2 regions of the Paenibacillus sp. OAS669 genome follow, and region 1 is predicted to be linked to the other one. Evidence: riboswitches for the same ligand, from Rfam matches in the RefSeq annotation. Region 1 holds a riboswitch; the other holds the start of a gene.
The links. A riboswitch is a leader RNA that binds a small molecule or an ion and turns the genes downstream of it on or off. The one in region 1 is predicted to bind cyclic di-AMP.
Positions count from the first base shown of each region.

Region 1 (7,727 bases):
TATCGACGGGGGGATTACCGGGATTTCCATCGTGCTATCCAAACTAACGGCGTTTCCGTTAGGGTTATTTATCTTCTTTATCAATCTTCCTTTCCTGGTCGTCGGCTATAAGCAGATCGGCAAGACGTTTGCGTTCTCCACGCTGTACGCGATTGCCTTGATGTCCGTAGTCACAGCTTTATTGCATCATGTAGAGCCTTTTACCAACGAGAAAATATTGGCCGTTTTGTTCGGAGGGCTCATTCTCGGGTTGGGAGTCGGTCTGGTGCTGAGGTTCGGCGGGTCGCTGGACGGCACCGAGATTGTGGCTATCCTGCTGTCAGAAAAATTCAGATTGCCTGTCGGTCAGATCATCATGTTCATCAACGTGTTTATCTTTATATTGGCCGGCTTTGTGTTCGGCTGGGACTCGGCTATGTATTCCATTTTCACCTATTACATCGCTTCCAAGGTCATGGATATTGTCGTTCAAGGTCTGGAGGAATCCAAATCGGTTACGATCATCTCGAATGAATATGAGGAAATTTCCCATGCGATCATGAAGCGGCTGGGCCGCAATACGACGTATATTTACGCCAAGGGAGGATATTCCAAGGAGGATACCCAAATGATCTATTGCGTCGTTACGCGGCTGGAGCTGAGCAAATTGAAAGCACTCGTTCAGGAAATAGACGAAAGAGCCTTTATTTCCATTCAGCAGGTATCCGATGTGCTGGGAGGTAATTTTGACAAAAGCAGCATCCATTGATACGGTGGGAAAATGATGGTTTGCCGCGATACACGTTTTTTAATGAATTATTAATAAATTATTAAGATTTATGCTTTATACTGATCCCGTCATCTTGATTTGGATGGGGGATTACTTTTGAACTACGCGATTTTTCAATTTATTAATCAATGGGCGGGACAGGGCGGCTGGCTGGACAGCGTGATGGTGTTCTGTGCCCGCGATCTGGTTTGGGTTATGCTGCTCATTCTGGCTGTGCTGTGGATCAGCGGCCGCAGCGTGAATCAAAAAGGAGTATTCTACGCCTGCCTGTCAGCGGCCTTGGCAATTCTCGTTGCCGGGTGGATCATTTCACCTATCGTTGACCACCCGAGACCATTCGTAGAGCATCAGGTGCATCAACTGGTTCCCCATGACGCGGACCCGTCGTTCCCAAGCGACCATACGACCTTCACGTTCTCTATTGCCTTCACGGTATGCATGCTGTTGAAGCGCCGGATGGGAATATTGATGATAGTATTGGCCAGCCTCACAGGCATCGGGCGCGTGTATACAGGGGTTCATTATCCTGCGGATATCGCCGGAGGTATCATCCTTGCCCTGCTGTCCAGCGTGCTGGTCGTTAAATATCGCGGCTTCGCAGAGCCGCTGGCCAAGCTATGCATAGGGATTTACAATAAGATCGCTGCAAAACTTCCGTTCTTGCCGCTAGGCGACAGAGCGCGGGCTCAGTCCAACAAAGCATAATACCGTGCAAGGAGAAAGCCTGTACCCCTTCAAGTAAGGAGGACAGGCTTTACGGTACGGTATAATGAAATAAAGAACAACCTGCCCTTGATTCAACAAAGGCAGGTTGTTCTGTCTTAATACGGCCTTATAGATTAGTAAAGCACACCGCGGGTTACGATAACCAACAAGATAAAGAGAACCAGGATAACACCTACGCTAGTAAATCCGAAACCTACACCACTCATTTGAAATTCTCCTCTCATATGCTTAGTTTTGGAAGGGGGTATTGCTTATTCCCAAAATAAGTATATGTAAGGGGGAGCCCCGGTGCTTGGATCAATGCCCTTACCCGATAAATGGGGCGTCAGTACATTTGGCGGCTCAATAAGTTAAATGGACCCGTTCCCCTGTGACGGCATCGCAAATCGAATCGAAATGCGTCAGTGTGTAGACAAGACACGCTTTAACGGTCTCTTCGGGCGAATGCCTGTCAGCCAGCCGGTAGGACAGCCTGGCCTCGATATGAGGAAATAGCAGCTCCCATGCGGTTTCGGCTACAATCTTAGGCTCACAGCATCCGAGATTGCTTCTTGCTTCTTTATCCGCGTCGCCGCGGCTGGCCTGGAACAGCTTCAAAGCATCCATAACATGAGAGATATTCCAGGTGTCCCGGTCTATAATCAGTCCGATCTTGCCGCCCATGATAGGAATCCCGTGAAGGAAGCGCTGCATCTCGATCTTGATTTGATTTCCCTGCATGCTCTCTACAATTCGGCCGTCCGATTTATGAATAAAAGCGAACTGCCAGGGCTCCTCCGAAACGGATTGCTTGAGATAAGATACGGCGATGTCCAGAGCGCGGGCCGCTTCTTCCTCCGATACAGGCGGGTAGAAGGGATGCGGCGCCGCCAGATCCACGTCCGTGACATGCTCCTCCAGCTTTAACTCATCATAATGTGCCTCGGAAAAGACGGGCTTGCGCACGATATGAACCGTTTGATTGCGCTCCGGCAAAGACGTATCCAAATCGATAATTTCGATAAAATCGCTTTTATCCGTATAAACCAATTCCCCCGTTACTGCATCAAATACATCATGCCTGCATAGATAGAAGGGGTGATCCGAGGGATGAAACAAATTCAAATAGCAGAGCGTCAGCTGGTCTGGCCCTAGCTGCTCCTTGAATATATCCATAGGGATGTATTCGCTGCTGTCCGCAAATTCGCAATCGTCCCATACGCACCAGTAATGAAGCAGCTCGAAGGAACGGTTCAATGTGATATGAAGAGCCTGCTGAGTGCTGACCGGAATCCCGTTATGCTGCCTTCCATAGACGAAATCATAGCGTTTTTCTCCAATTACCGTCTTATTGCGCAGAACCAGTTCCTCCGGGTTGATTCTTGCATCCAGCTTGCGGATCCATTGAAGCACATGGGGATAGACGGCTTCATATTGAGCATCGCTGAGCTCTTCTTTCGGTTCCTTATTGCTTTCTCTATCGTCATGGCGGTAAAAAGCAACCAGCTGGCCGGTCAGGGCATCCAGCTCGGCCCGAATCGTGTGCGGGTTCACGAGCATATTGTCGTCCAGCCTCGGTTCGCCTTGCTTGTTCCACTCGAGCTCTACCTTATAGTAGGGGGCTTGTTCAGGCGAAGAATTGCGAAAAATGCCGCTGGAAACCAATTCGTGCGTATCGGGAATAGAAATCTGCTCACGAAGCTTCGCAATAGCCTGCTGAACGGTAAGTAGTTTCATTTTGGGCAGCTCTCCTTTTTCTTATTATGTTACATACGGCCTTTTTATTGCATGGTTGCCGAATATAGAAAAAAGCCGCAAATCCCTTGGAATTTGCAGCTTTTACAACAATTATTTTGATGGACCTGACCGGCTTTCAATTCCGATAATCCCGGCATGTACCGGAATCAGCCTAGAAGCCAAAGGCCAGGCTTATAGGAGCTTTTCACGGCTTGAAGGCTTTGGATTGTCCGCGGGCAGTGCTGAGCGTCTGCCAATGCTCACTGCTCAAGTGCTTGGCTAAAAATACGATTTGGCCGACATGATACCCGTAGTGGGATACTTGACGCTGGATCGCTTTGATGACCGTATGGGCTTCGCCGCGAATGGCAACCTGGCGCAGCAGATCGTCTGGCTTTAACCCGGAAAGCGCATCGAATAATACGCTCCAGCCCTGCTCCCACAACGCCATCAGCGCAGGACGATCCAAGCCTTTGGGCTCGAATTCGCCGTCCCGGTCTCTTGTAGGCTTTTCCCCGTCGGAAGTCAAGAAATCCGTCCAGCGGGACAGCATATTGCCGTGCATATGAAGAATCATCACTTCAAGAGAGTTCGATTCCTTATCAAGGAGGCAGTGATATTGGGAATCATCCACTTGCTTCATCGCTTTGTCGGCCAATTGCTTCATGCTTTGAAACGCTTCAATGCTTTCTTGCAGAAAAACCTCGTTTACTGATGGACTTTGCTCAGATTGCGCCATACTCCTCATCTCCTACATTCGAATAGATGCCTATTCTTACGATATACGAAGCGGGGACGATTGTATATCAGAATGTTTTTATAAGGAGTATAACGGAAATTTATTTATTCTTCATTCATCGTATAATAATTCAGCATGACGCTTGTAATGCCAAGTACGACGTAGATGACATATTCCCCCAGGCCCGTTAAGTAAGCGAAGGGAAAAATAACAAACCAAATGCCGGCCAGCAGCGAAATCCAGTTCAGCCATGAATTCCAGCCCGATGCTTTGAAAATGAAAGCCAGAAGCGACGCGATGAATTGAAGGGAACCAAAGACAACACTGGTGATAACGGCGCTTTCGTGAGTCAAATCAATCCAATGAGGGCCAAAGACAAACAAGAGACCAATCAACGCAGCCAACAAATTTTTAACCGCCATGATTACACCTCCCGAAAATTGAGATAAGCCATCAACACCTCATAAGGGGTCTATTCTATGTATATGCAAGCGGTTTCAAAATGGTTCGGCGCTTGGCAAAAAAAAGATCTCTATGTACGGCAAAGCCCCCGGTGCATGAAGCGCCGAGGGCTGTGAAATCCTAAGAAATATTAGTTCGCGATAAATTCTTGTACCCATTCGCCGTTGTAGTAAGCAACACCGATTTTGGTGTAGTTAGGGCTCATGATGTTTTGACGGTGACCAGCGCTGTTCATCCAAGCGTTCATAACCTCTTCAGGGTTACGTTGGCCTTTGGCGATGTTTTCACCTGCATAGGTGTAGCTGATTCCGTATTGCTTCATCATGTCAAACGGAGAACCGTACGTTGGGGAAGTATGGTCAAAATAGTTGTTGCTGTACATGTCCTTAGCTTTATCCATGGCCATATTCGCCAATTTGCTGTCGGAAGTCAATGCAGGAAGACCTGCTTTGGCACGCTCTTGGTTCACCAAAGTAACGACTTGGTCCGCGAAGGCGGATTGAGAATCCGTTACAGCTTCTTGGGAACCGCTGTTATTTTCTGTTCCGCTGCCATTGTTCGTAGTGCCGTTCTCGGTAGTTCCGCTGTTATCTGCAGTACCGCTACCGTTATCGGAGCCGTTATCTACAGTGCCGGAACCGGAGCCGGAGTCCGTATTGCCTGTAGTACCTTGGTCCTGACCTTGACCAGGGTTGCAATTAAAGTTCATGTTAGGGAAGTTTTTCCAGATGATTCCTGCCAGCCCTTGGTTATTACCGGAGCCAATCGTTTGCCATTTTCCTTCTTGACCTTTCAACAAGGAATTCAAATCAATATTTCCTAGATTCTGACCTTGGCCTTGCAGCAAGGAATTCAGATCGATTCCGTACTGTTGAGTGATTTGAGACAAATCGCCAGCAGACACAGTATTCGCCGGTGCGGCGGAAACGGCGCTAACGCCGATGATTGGACTAAGGGCCAGTACACCTGTCAAGACAACTTTCTTAAAACCTTTCAACAACAAAATCCTCTCCTTTTCGCGGCCTGCGAGGTTAGCTGACGGATTCGGGTCAAAGAGCAAGCACCCTGCCGCAAGACGCGGCTTCACCCCATAGAATGGGTCCCCCGTGCTTTCATAGAAAGCTTCGGCCTGATAGTTTTGTTTGTTTGCTCATGCCCGGTTCGTTGTGCATCCTGCCGGGCTCTCTTGAGCCACTTCATTGTAGCACGTGCCTATACAGATTTCACGGCACAAAGTCTTCCAACATTGGGCGATAGAAACAACAGCAGCTTCCTTACGCTTGAAGAAAGCCGCTTTGTTTTCATACTGAAGTCCAAAGCAGACAGGCCGCATCTATTAGAAAAAATAGAACTGATATCTTCGAATTTGTCCTGCTTTAATACGTGAAATGAAAGAGTTGTGAAGCTCAACAGCATTTTATACTTTTTTACAAGATTACTGTATAGGTGCTCCGAAATCGATATGCTATGATGAGATCACTACTGGATTGTAAGCGTCTTCTTGGGAGGGATAGCGGATGCATCCATCGCAATTGTTAACCGTGTTAGTGGTAGACGATGAACTGCCGTTAAGAGAGGAGCTCCGGCTCTTTCCATGGCACAACAGCCTTGCCGAGCTGGTAGGGGAAGCGGAAAACGGTGAAGAAGCATTGGAGCTGTGCCGTAAGCTCAGACCCGATGTGGTGATTACAGATATTACGATGCCCGTTATGGATGGTATGGACTTATTTCGGCGGATCAAGCAGGAGTTTCCGCTGACGCAGGTTGTGCTCTTGACCTGTCATAGTGATTTTGCCTATGCCAAGGAAGCATTGAAGCTGGGGGCTTTAGAATATTTGATCAAAGTATCCCTGCTGGATACGGAACTGGAGCATGTGCTGAATAAAGCCCGTGAAGCTATTCAGCGGGAGTACAATTATAGGCGCAATGAGATAGACAGGCAGCGCTGGGAGCTGACAAGACTGTTAAGCAGCACAGGCAAAGAACCAAAACGGGTGGAAGCGATAGATGCCATTTTAAAAAGCTGGAGCGTCTTATGGCCAATAAGGATTATCCGTCTGCATGTCAGTGTCCGGCCGCAGGAGGAAATGTTCGCCCATCATGAGCTCCAGTCTTTGTTAAGTGAGCGGGAGCTTACCGATGACCGTGACAATCCGTGCTGGCGTTGGATAACGCTTGGACCGACGGATTATATATGGATCCAGCGGGCTGCCCCAGAAACAGGGACGACCATACTGCTCTCAACCAGGCAGTGGCTGGAGCGGCTTCAATCCGCCATCGATGTGCGGGCCTCTTATTTAAGTGAAGCCGTAAGCCTCTATGCCGTCATTGGGCCTAGCATTTCATCCGGGGTTGACTTGCTGTCTGCCATTGAGCTTACCAAGCTGCCAGCCACGGCTGTTTTCTATGATACAGGGGGGGCTGTTTATGAAATGTCAGCGGCTTCAGGAACGATCCGGCCATCAATCAGCCGATCGGCTGTAGATGGAACCCTATCCAATGCGTTAAATTTTGAAATGCTGACGGAGCTTATGAGACAGACAGCGGCCGATAAGGCGCTGTTAATCGAATTTTGCCAGGGACGGCTAACGGAATGGGTGAATCAAGTAAGGCCTGAGCCCGCTGGCTTAAAGTCGTGGCTGATCTCCAACCGGAAAGAATGGATGGGGGAGCGAGATAACGCTCAACAGCAGGAGCTTATCCAGAAGCTGCAAGCATCAAGAACGGCTTCGGAGCTCCTGTCGATGGTCATTCGGGAGGTGGAAAACCGGGGGAAGCTGAAGTATCGCAAAGAAGTGGCACAAGCGATACAGCTCATCTCCAATCATATCGCAGAACCGATTACATTAACGTGGGCCGCGGAACGGGTAGGGCTCAGTTCCTTTTACTTAAGCAGATTATTCCGTGAAGAGGTAGGCGAGTCGTTCAATGAATATGTGACGATGAAGCGAATCGACAAAGCCATTCATCTGTTACAAACAACAAGCCTGAAAGTATACGAGGTTGCCGAGCAAGTGGGGATTCCGAGCTATCGCTATTTTTCTGTGCTTTTCCGCAGCCGGACTGGCGTTTCTCCAACGGAATATAAGAAAGGCGGTGCCGGGGAATGAAACGATTGTTGAAATGGTTTCGAAGCAGAAGCATAGCGACGAAGCATTCGTTGTTTCTTTTTAGCGGCACCCTGGTGCTGTTCGGGCTGCTGGCTTGGAACAGTTTACACGATGCGGAGCAGCTGTTCCGGAAGCAGGTGCTGTCCGACGCGCAGGTGATAATTGACCGTACGAACCTTTATATGGACGCCTATCTGGACAATGT
Region 1 is NZ_JADBDR010000001.1:768,484-776,210, reverse strand. It holds gene GGC63_RS03080 (YitT family protein) at 1-748, shown strand, start outside; gene GGC63_RS03075 (undecaprenyl-diphosphatase) at 866-1,474, shown strand; gene GGC63_RS03070 (YcdB/YcdC domain-containing protein) at 1,838-3,211, opposite strand; gene GGC63_RS03065 (DUF1572 family protein) at 3,417-3,950, opposite strand; gene GGC63_RS03060 (hypothetical protein) at 4,055-4,372, opposite strand; gene GGC63_RS03055 (CAP domain-containing protein) at 4,543-5,409, opposite strand; cyclic di-AMP (ydaO/yuaA leader) riboswitch at 5,418-5,552, opposite strand; gene GGC63_RS03050 (response regulator) at 5,930-7,522, shown strand; gene GGC63_RS03045 (sensor histidine kinase) at 7,519-7,727, shown strand, end outside.

Region 2 (7,727 bases), on a different contig from region 1:
TGGATGCGGCGAAAAAGCAGATTGCCGGCACTCAGACGCTGACCTGGAAAAATCCCGGAAGCCAGCCGGTACAAGAGCTTTACTTCCACATGTACCCGAATGCGTTCAAATCCAAAAAAACGACCTTCATGAAAGAGTCCGGCGGCAAGCTGAGGGAAGATAAAAGCACAGAAAACAATACAGGGAATATGGACATCAGCAGTATCAAAACGTTAGAGGGCGAGGAGCTCGTCTCCAAAATGGAGTATGTTCAGCCCGACGACGGTAACAAGGATGACCAGACCTTGATGAAAATCACCCTGCCCAAGGCGGTGAACCCCGGAGAGCGAATCACGCTGAAAACCAACTTTTCCGTTCAGTTCCCTTCTGTGTTCGCCAGGATGGGGTACGCCGACGATTTCATCATGGCTGGGCAGTGGTTCCCGAAGGTAGCCGTCTATGAGCCGGCAGGTACCAGAGGACGCACGGCCGAGGGCTGGAATTTGCACCAATATCACGGCAATTCGGAGTTTTATGCGGATTTCGGCATTTTTGACGTACGCATCAAAGTGCCGTCCAGCTACACGGTTGCAGCCACCGGCTTTCCGACGAAGCCGCCCGCAGACGACGGGAAGACGAAAACCTATTCGTTCTACTCCGATGACGTGCATGATTTTGCCTGGGCCGCCTCCCCTCATTTCATTTATTATGAAGAGCCCTACGCCACCCAGCAAATTCCGGGCGTCCGCATCAAGCTGTATCTCGATCCCAAGCACGAGCAGCTTAAAAACCGTTACATGACCGCCGCCAAAAAAGCATTGGCACGGTTCTCCCAATGGTACGGCAGCTACCCGTACTCCACGCTCTCGATCGTTGTACCGCCCGAGAACGGCAATGGAGCAGGCGGCATGGAATATCCGACGCTCGTCACAGGTTGGGGAGCAGCCAGCGAACAGCCGGACCTGGAGCTCGAGCGGGTGATCGTACATGAAATTGGACATCAATTCTGGTATGGCATGGTCGCGAACAACGAATTCGAGGAAGCTTGGCTGGATGAGGGCTTTACCTCCTATGCCGAGGATAAGCTGATGGAGCTGGAGTACGGCGTTAAGCCGAATCTGCTCGTGGAGTCCAGCTACATGACTTCTCCGGCGGCGCTCAAGCTGGATTCCTGGGGGTACCGGGGCCACAATCAATATGCCGAGAACGTCTACATCCGGGCCAAGCTGGTATTAAAGTCGCTAGAGCAGCAAATCGGCCGGGATACGATGGACCGTGTGATGAAGACCTATTTCCAGCGCTGGAAGTTCAAGCATCCGGCGACCTCCGATTTCCAGAAAGTACTGGAGGACGTGACCAAGACGAGCTGGGCAGCCTTCTTCGATCAATATGTCTATAACGGCCTTATGGTAGACTACGCCGTGACCGGTATTCACAGCAAGCAGGTTGTCCAGGAAGGACAGCCCTTATATGAAAATACGGTCCGCATTCAAAGGTTCGGGGGAACCTATTCTACGATTCCCATCCGCTTCCATTTTGCCGATGGCTCGCAAATTGACAAAACCTGGGACGGGATCGACGCCGACGTCCAGTTCAAGCTGAATCACACGGCGCCTTTGGATTACGCTTCTATCGACCCGCATTACTCTATCGTGCTGGAAAACAAGCGAATCAACAGCTTTATGAAAACTAATGTGGACAGCAAGCTATCCATTCGCTGGAATGTCGGTGTGGTCAAATTAATCGAGACCTTGTTCGGCTGGGTCGCATGGTGAGGTGAGCAAGCGCTTATGTTGAATTTAATAAAAAAAGGATTGGGCTTAGCCTGGAACCAGCCTTTTACCGTATGCACTCTATTTATTTATAATCTGCTGTGGGGGCTCGGGCTCTTCGAATGGATCCACTCCATCGTCTTCCCCTTGCTCCGCCGCTATCCCGGCAAAGAGCAGGCCCGTGAAGCGGTACAGCTCTTCTGGATCGAAGGCCAGTTCCAATTGACGAAGACCGACCTCGTGCAGCCTTACCTTCTGTGGGGGCTCGGGCTGCTGCTGGCCCGCATGCTGCTCACCCCGGTGCTGAACGCCGGCGTATACTACTCACTTAAGCATACCGAATTAAACGCCGGCTACCGGTTCGTCCAAGGGATACGTGAGCTGACCTTACCGTTCTTCGGCTACTACCTGGCCCAAATGGCGCTGCAGCTCGGCCCGCTGTACTGGCTGATCCCCAAAGCAGCTCAGCTGTACAGCAAGCAAGCAACACTGTATGCGGCCGCGCAGGAATTGCTGCCTTGGCTCGGGGCCTATCTGGCCTACATGTTTATTCTGCAGACGCTGTTTATGTATCTGCAATTCGGGAAAGTATGCGGAAAGTCATCCTTATTCTCCGTATCCCTCCTGCTGCGCAACGTTCTTCCAGCTCTGTTGATCGCTGTCACGGTTACGCTGATCGGCCTTCTTATTACCGCCGCCGTCGTGACATCCACCATGATATGGGCCGGATTCCTTGCTCTTCTCGGCTTTCAAGCCTACCGCTTCATCCATATGTTCTGCAAAATGTGGGAGATCACGGCTCAATACGCGCTTTGGTCCGCCAAAAGCGAATAGCTTCCCCCGATGTCCTGACCGGCAGATAGAAACTAACTGATCCGCTAAATTTTAATATATCAAAAAAACCGTCCGCATCCCCTTGGAAGCTGCGACGGTTTTTTCATGTTTTAGGGTTCAGGGTTACATCCCAATTCATGCCATCCAATGTGAGATAACAGATTTTATCCATAAAGTCAATAGCCCGCTAAATCGGGCATCCCCACTACAGACAGTAATGTTCCACGATTTGGACGACGCCCATGTCAAACGACTCAGCATTTTGTCGAAATATGAATGGGAACACCCCGTTTCCTCCCAATGATTTTTCATTGTAAACCTTTTCATCTACTGCTTTTTTAGAAATTTCGAGAAATATAGCAAAAAAACCTTTATAATTGTGAACTTTTTATGACGGCGGGAGGAAAACTGCATATTTGATCGAATTGTTGTAGTCGTAACAAAAATAACGTACATATTGCCGAATTTCCACAGCGGAAAACGGGGGATCCAAATACCCGGGTGAATTGATCTCGCAACAGAGTGATCATAGGGAGCCTTCAACCGAACCCTTAAGCTAACCTCGTAGGCATCGGAAGGGGAAAATTTCCTTTGAAAAAGTTTTTTGGTTTTGCCGTTTCTGTGGCACTGTTTTGCAGCATTCAAGTAGGAAGCGCTTTTGCGGAAACGCCGCTAAGTCAAGCCGTGAACGAAGAGCTGGGAGCGCCTTATAAATGGGCGGGTACCACAGCAAAAGGCTTCGATTGCTCCGGCTACACTTCCTTCGTCTTCGCAAAATTCGATATCGATTTGCCTCATACGTCTAAAGGACAAGCAGCGATCGGTACAACGGTGTCCCAAGATGAGCTACGCCCAGGCGATCTTGTGTTCTATAACACGGATGGCAAAGGAATCTCACATGTCGGTATTTATGTTGGTGACGGAAAGTTCTACCATTCCGCCACAAACAAAGGCGTTACCGTGACCAAGCTTAGCGATTCCTACTACGCCAAGCGTTTTGTCACAGCGAAACGCATCCTGTCGGAAGAGCAGTACCAAGCTGTGATGACCGACAGCAAATAGAAGCATCGCGCAACTTTTTTTGAAGCCCTCAGCGTTTGCCTCCGTTACGTCTCCAGCGTCCGGACAAGCCTGCAGGGCTCTCTTTCTTCTATACGATTGGTTACCCGAAAAAGTTCCACTTGAACCCGTTTTCTCACCCTTCCAATTTCGACCAGTCGGATGGGACCTGCGAACGTTTAACTATACTGGCAGGAAATACGGAAGCCCCCGAAAAAAAACTGCCGGCAAGATTTTGCCGACAGTTCGAGCCGCCTCGCTATAAGGCTGCTTCAGTACAGTCAGTATGGTTTGAACGGTGTTACTTCCTGTCGCTCTTCAAGCCGAAGCTTGCTATCAGAGCGAAGATGACTGCAATAGCAGCCGCCAGAAAGGAGTCGGAATAACCTATCGCCTCAAACTTGTAGAATGGATTTAACGAATGGGAAGCATCGCTGCGTGCATGCAGAAAAGCTCCGATGATGCCGGCTCCTGATCCCGCCCCGAAATATAATGCTCCCTGGAATAATCCCATTCCTGCCCCGACCTGGGCCTTCTCAAGAACACCTACAGCAGCACTATTGGCGGGCGAGTTAATGAAAGCGAAAGCTATCCCTACCCCGATGACCCCCAACGAAACCAAAAGGGCCGATGCCCCCGAAGCTATCGACAAGAACAGAGTGGATATTCCCATCACGATTAACCCGGCAATGACAAGCGGTTTGCTCCCGGCACGGTCAGATATTCGGCCAACCCACGGCGAAAGCAGCGCGACAGCCGCACCACCTGGCAGCAGCGTTACCCCCGCTTCTCCAGGGGTAAGTCCGTTGGCTTCTACAAGGAGCAGCGGTACAAATACTAGAACCGCAAAATAGGCAAAAGCCGATAAATAAGCCACAGCGACCGCGTGAATATAAGGCCTGTTTTTGAACAGGATCGCAGGTACAAAAGGATCGCTTGCCGTACGAATACGCCAAATAAACGCAACCAAGGCACATACGGCTCCAAAAAGACTTCCTAAGGAAGCTAAAGAGGTAAAGCCAACGCTTTCCCCTTGCGTTAAACCAAACAGGAATAATCCCGTGGTAAGGCCAAGCAGAACGCCTCCGATCCAATCCATTCTTTGTCCATGTTCCTGTTCAATTTCCGGTTTTATTACCGGTAGAGTACAGACAGCCCCGACTACGATAAGAAGTGACAGTACAAAAGCGATCCAGAATAGCGCAGGCCAGCCCCAGGCTTGCCCTACAAAGCCTCCGAATATCGGCCCAAATGCTGTTCCAATCCCGATACATCCCATAACAACGCCTAATGCTGCTCCGCGTTCTCCTTCTGCAAACACTTTAGAAATAGAGACTACCGATAGCACCGGTATCGCAGACATTCCCGCCCCTTGAACCATCCGGCCAAACACCAATAACGGAAGGCTCGGAGCCAGGGCACAAATCAAACTTCCAAGCGCCAGTACGGAAGCGGCAAAAGCAAACAGCTTCCTCAGTTCAAAAAAATCCGACATTCGGCCATAAAGCGGAATTCCAATGGCAAGTAAAAGTGTAATTCCGCTTACTACCCAGCTTACTTGTGCCTTCGCAGCATGTAAAGAATCGCCGATGAGGCCAAGAACAGGATTCACCATATCCACCGTGATTGCAGCCAAAAGAGAGGATAAGATAAGGACCATTATGAACCCTTTTACGGATGCTCGATTGTGTGCAAGGTTATTTGGTTTTGCTTTCATTTTGGACAGCCTCCTAAAATCATTAGTATTGTTTATTTTAGGAGGCTTGATCGTCTGCTTTCTTAACCACGCTTGCTCACCCTTTCTACGCGGTATAAAGAATATCCGTGAAAACAAAAAAGACGCCGCAGCAGCACCGGCGCCGACCCATTCATTCATTTAGGAACATTTATATTCGCTAATGACGCATGAAGGCAAAAAAAGTCCGGTAGCTATCTTCTTCTAAACCATGTATAGCTAAAAAAGGGCAGACGTATCCCGTTGCATGAAAATCTCCTGAAACTTTTACACTTTTCCCCAACGCATCGCACGTGAAGATAGTTTCCATCGCTTTTTGCCTCCTTTCGGTGTTATTCATATAAGATTATAGTTCAGACCACATGAAGGGGCAATAATATTTCCCTTCTATTTCACTCGCTTCTCCGCTTTAGTACCGCATCCGACATCCTTTCAAGCAATCGCCTTATCTCCTCAGCCGTTTCCGCATCCGTCCATTCGCCCAACTCATTGATCTTTTTGGATACGAGAGGGATGGACAGCTGTCCTCCTTCGAACAGGTGAGCGGTAATCATACCTAGAGTCAGCATCAGGGAAGCATGAGCCACCTTCCCTCCGGTCGCTAGCGGGGAAGCGCTTATGACGGCCGTCGGTTTATTCACCAGCTCTCCCGACGAGACCAGCCAATCCAAGGCGTTCTTCAGAACGCCGGGCACTCCATTCGCATATTCCGGCGTACAGATCATCACTCCATCTGCCGCTTGCAGCGTCTTTCGCCATACGGCTACCGGAGCCGGTGGAGCCTCTCCATCCAAGTCGGGATTAAAATGCGGGAGATCCCCTATCCCCTCAAAGCTAACCAGCTCCATCCCCTCCGGCGCCAAAGCCGCTGCGGCCTGCAGCACCCTTGTATTGGAGGATACCTTGCGCAAGCTGCCGGAAATCGTTACGATTCTCATTCTGCTCCTCCTCCTTTTCGTTATGATACGATTATAACCTACCGGAGTAAGGAAAGCCTTATAAACCCTGGTACTTCTTGGATGTTACGGCCATGATGATGGAAATAATACATTCCCAGGCATCTTGTGATAAATATCACATATAATTATTCGAGCTCCAGCTACAATAAAGCCATCCAATATATCCCACAGCGAACGGTTTTACATTGAGGAGGTTATTCTATGAGCAAGCACGAAATCGTAATACCCGAAAATCCCGTTTCCCATTTTTTATTCAGCAGCACCCGGGCAGGTTTGATTTGGTTAATCATTCGCCTCTATGTCGGCTACACTTGGGTTACATCCGGGTGGGGAAAAATAACGAATCCTGCATGGACCGGCGATAAGGCGGGAACCGCTTTGACAGGGTTCATCAAGGGGGCATTAGCCAAAGCCGAGGCCGGCAAGGATGTTACCGGCTGGTATGCGGGCTTTCTGGAGCACTTCGTACTGCCAAATGCCAAGGTGTTCGGATTCGTTGTCGCCTTCGGCGAGCTGCTCGTAGGACTCGGATTGATCCTGGGTCTGTTAACCGGCATCGCGGCCTTCTTCGGCGGCGTTATGAACGCCAGCTTCTTATTCGCCGGAACCTTGAGCACGAACCCGATTTTATTTATTTTGGCCACATGGCTGGTGCTGGCATGGAAAAATGCAGGATGGTACGGGCTGGACCGCTGGGCGCTGCCTTTCCTCGGTACGCCTTGGGGACGCAAAGCATCGACCGAAGGCTTCAAGTCCGCCCCGCCGCTATAAACGCAAGCTTTTCAATCATGAAAAATCAGCAGCAGAAGGAACAACCCGTCCGTCGGTAACCCGCGGGCGGTTTTTTTTGCTTCCTTTCCTTCCGCGCATCCAGGTACGAACCATCCCCTCTACTTGAACTATCAATCTATGATACACTGAATAAATAGATGACAAGTAAGCGGTAAGGAGATAAAGCAATGAAACTGGTATCCTGGAACGTCAATGGTTTACGTGCTTGTGTTAACAAAGGTTTTTACGATTATTTCAAGGAATGCGGAGCCGATATATTCTGTGTTCAGGAGACGAAGCTGCAGGAAGGACAAATTAGCCTGGAGCTGGGAGATTCCTACTATCAATATTGGAATTACGCCGTTAAGAAGGGATACTCCGGCACCGCCGTCTTTACCAAGATAGAGCCGCTTTCCGTGCGATACGGCATCGAAGAGGACCAAGAAGAAGAGGGCAGGATTCTCACGCTGGAATTCGAATCATTTTATCTAGTCAATGTGTATACTCCCAATGCCCGTCGCGACCTGTCCCGGTTGGCGTACAGACTGGAGTGGGAGGAAAGGTTCCGCGCCTACCTTCAACAGCTGGACGAACAGAAGCCTGTTATCGTTTGCGGGG
Region 2 is NZ_JADBDR010000006.1:29,516-37,242, forward strand. It holds gene GGC63_RS14585 (M1 family metallopeptidase) at 1-1,754, shown strand, start outside; gene GGC63_RS14590 (hypothetical protein) at 1,770-2,585, shown strand; cyclic di-AMP (ydaO/yuaA leader) riboswitch at 3,034-3,171, shown strand; gene GGC63_RS14595 (C40 family peptidase) at 3,177-3,647, shown strand; gene GGC63_RS14600 (MFS transporter) at 3,946-5,361, opposite strand; gene GGC63_RS14605 (hypothetical protein) at 5,540-5,689, opposite strand; gene GGC63_RS14610 (NADPH-dependent FMN reductase) at 5,772-6,317, opposite strand; gene GGC63_RS14615 (DoxX family membrane protein) at 6,540-7,109, shown strand; gene GGC63_RS14620 (exodeoxyribonuclease III) at 7,298-7,727, shown strand, end outside.
Region 2: another riboswitch for cyclic di-AMP. It lies ahead of GGC63_RS14595 (C40 family peptidase); the one in region 1 lies ahead of GGC63_RS03055 (CAP domain-containing protein).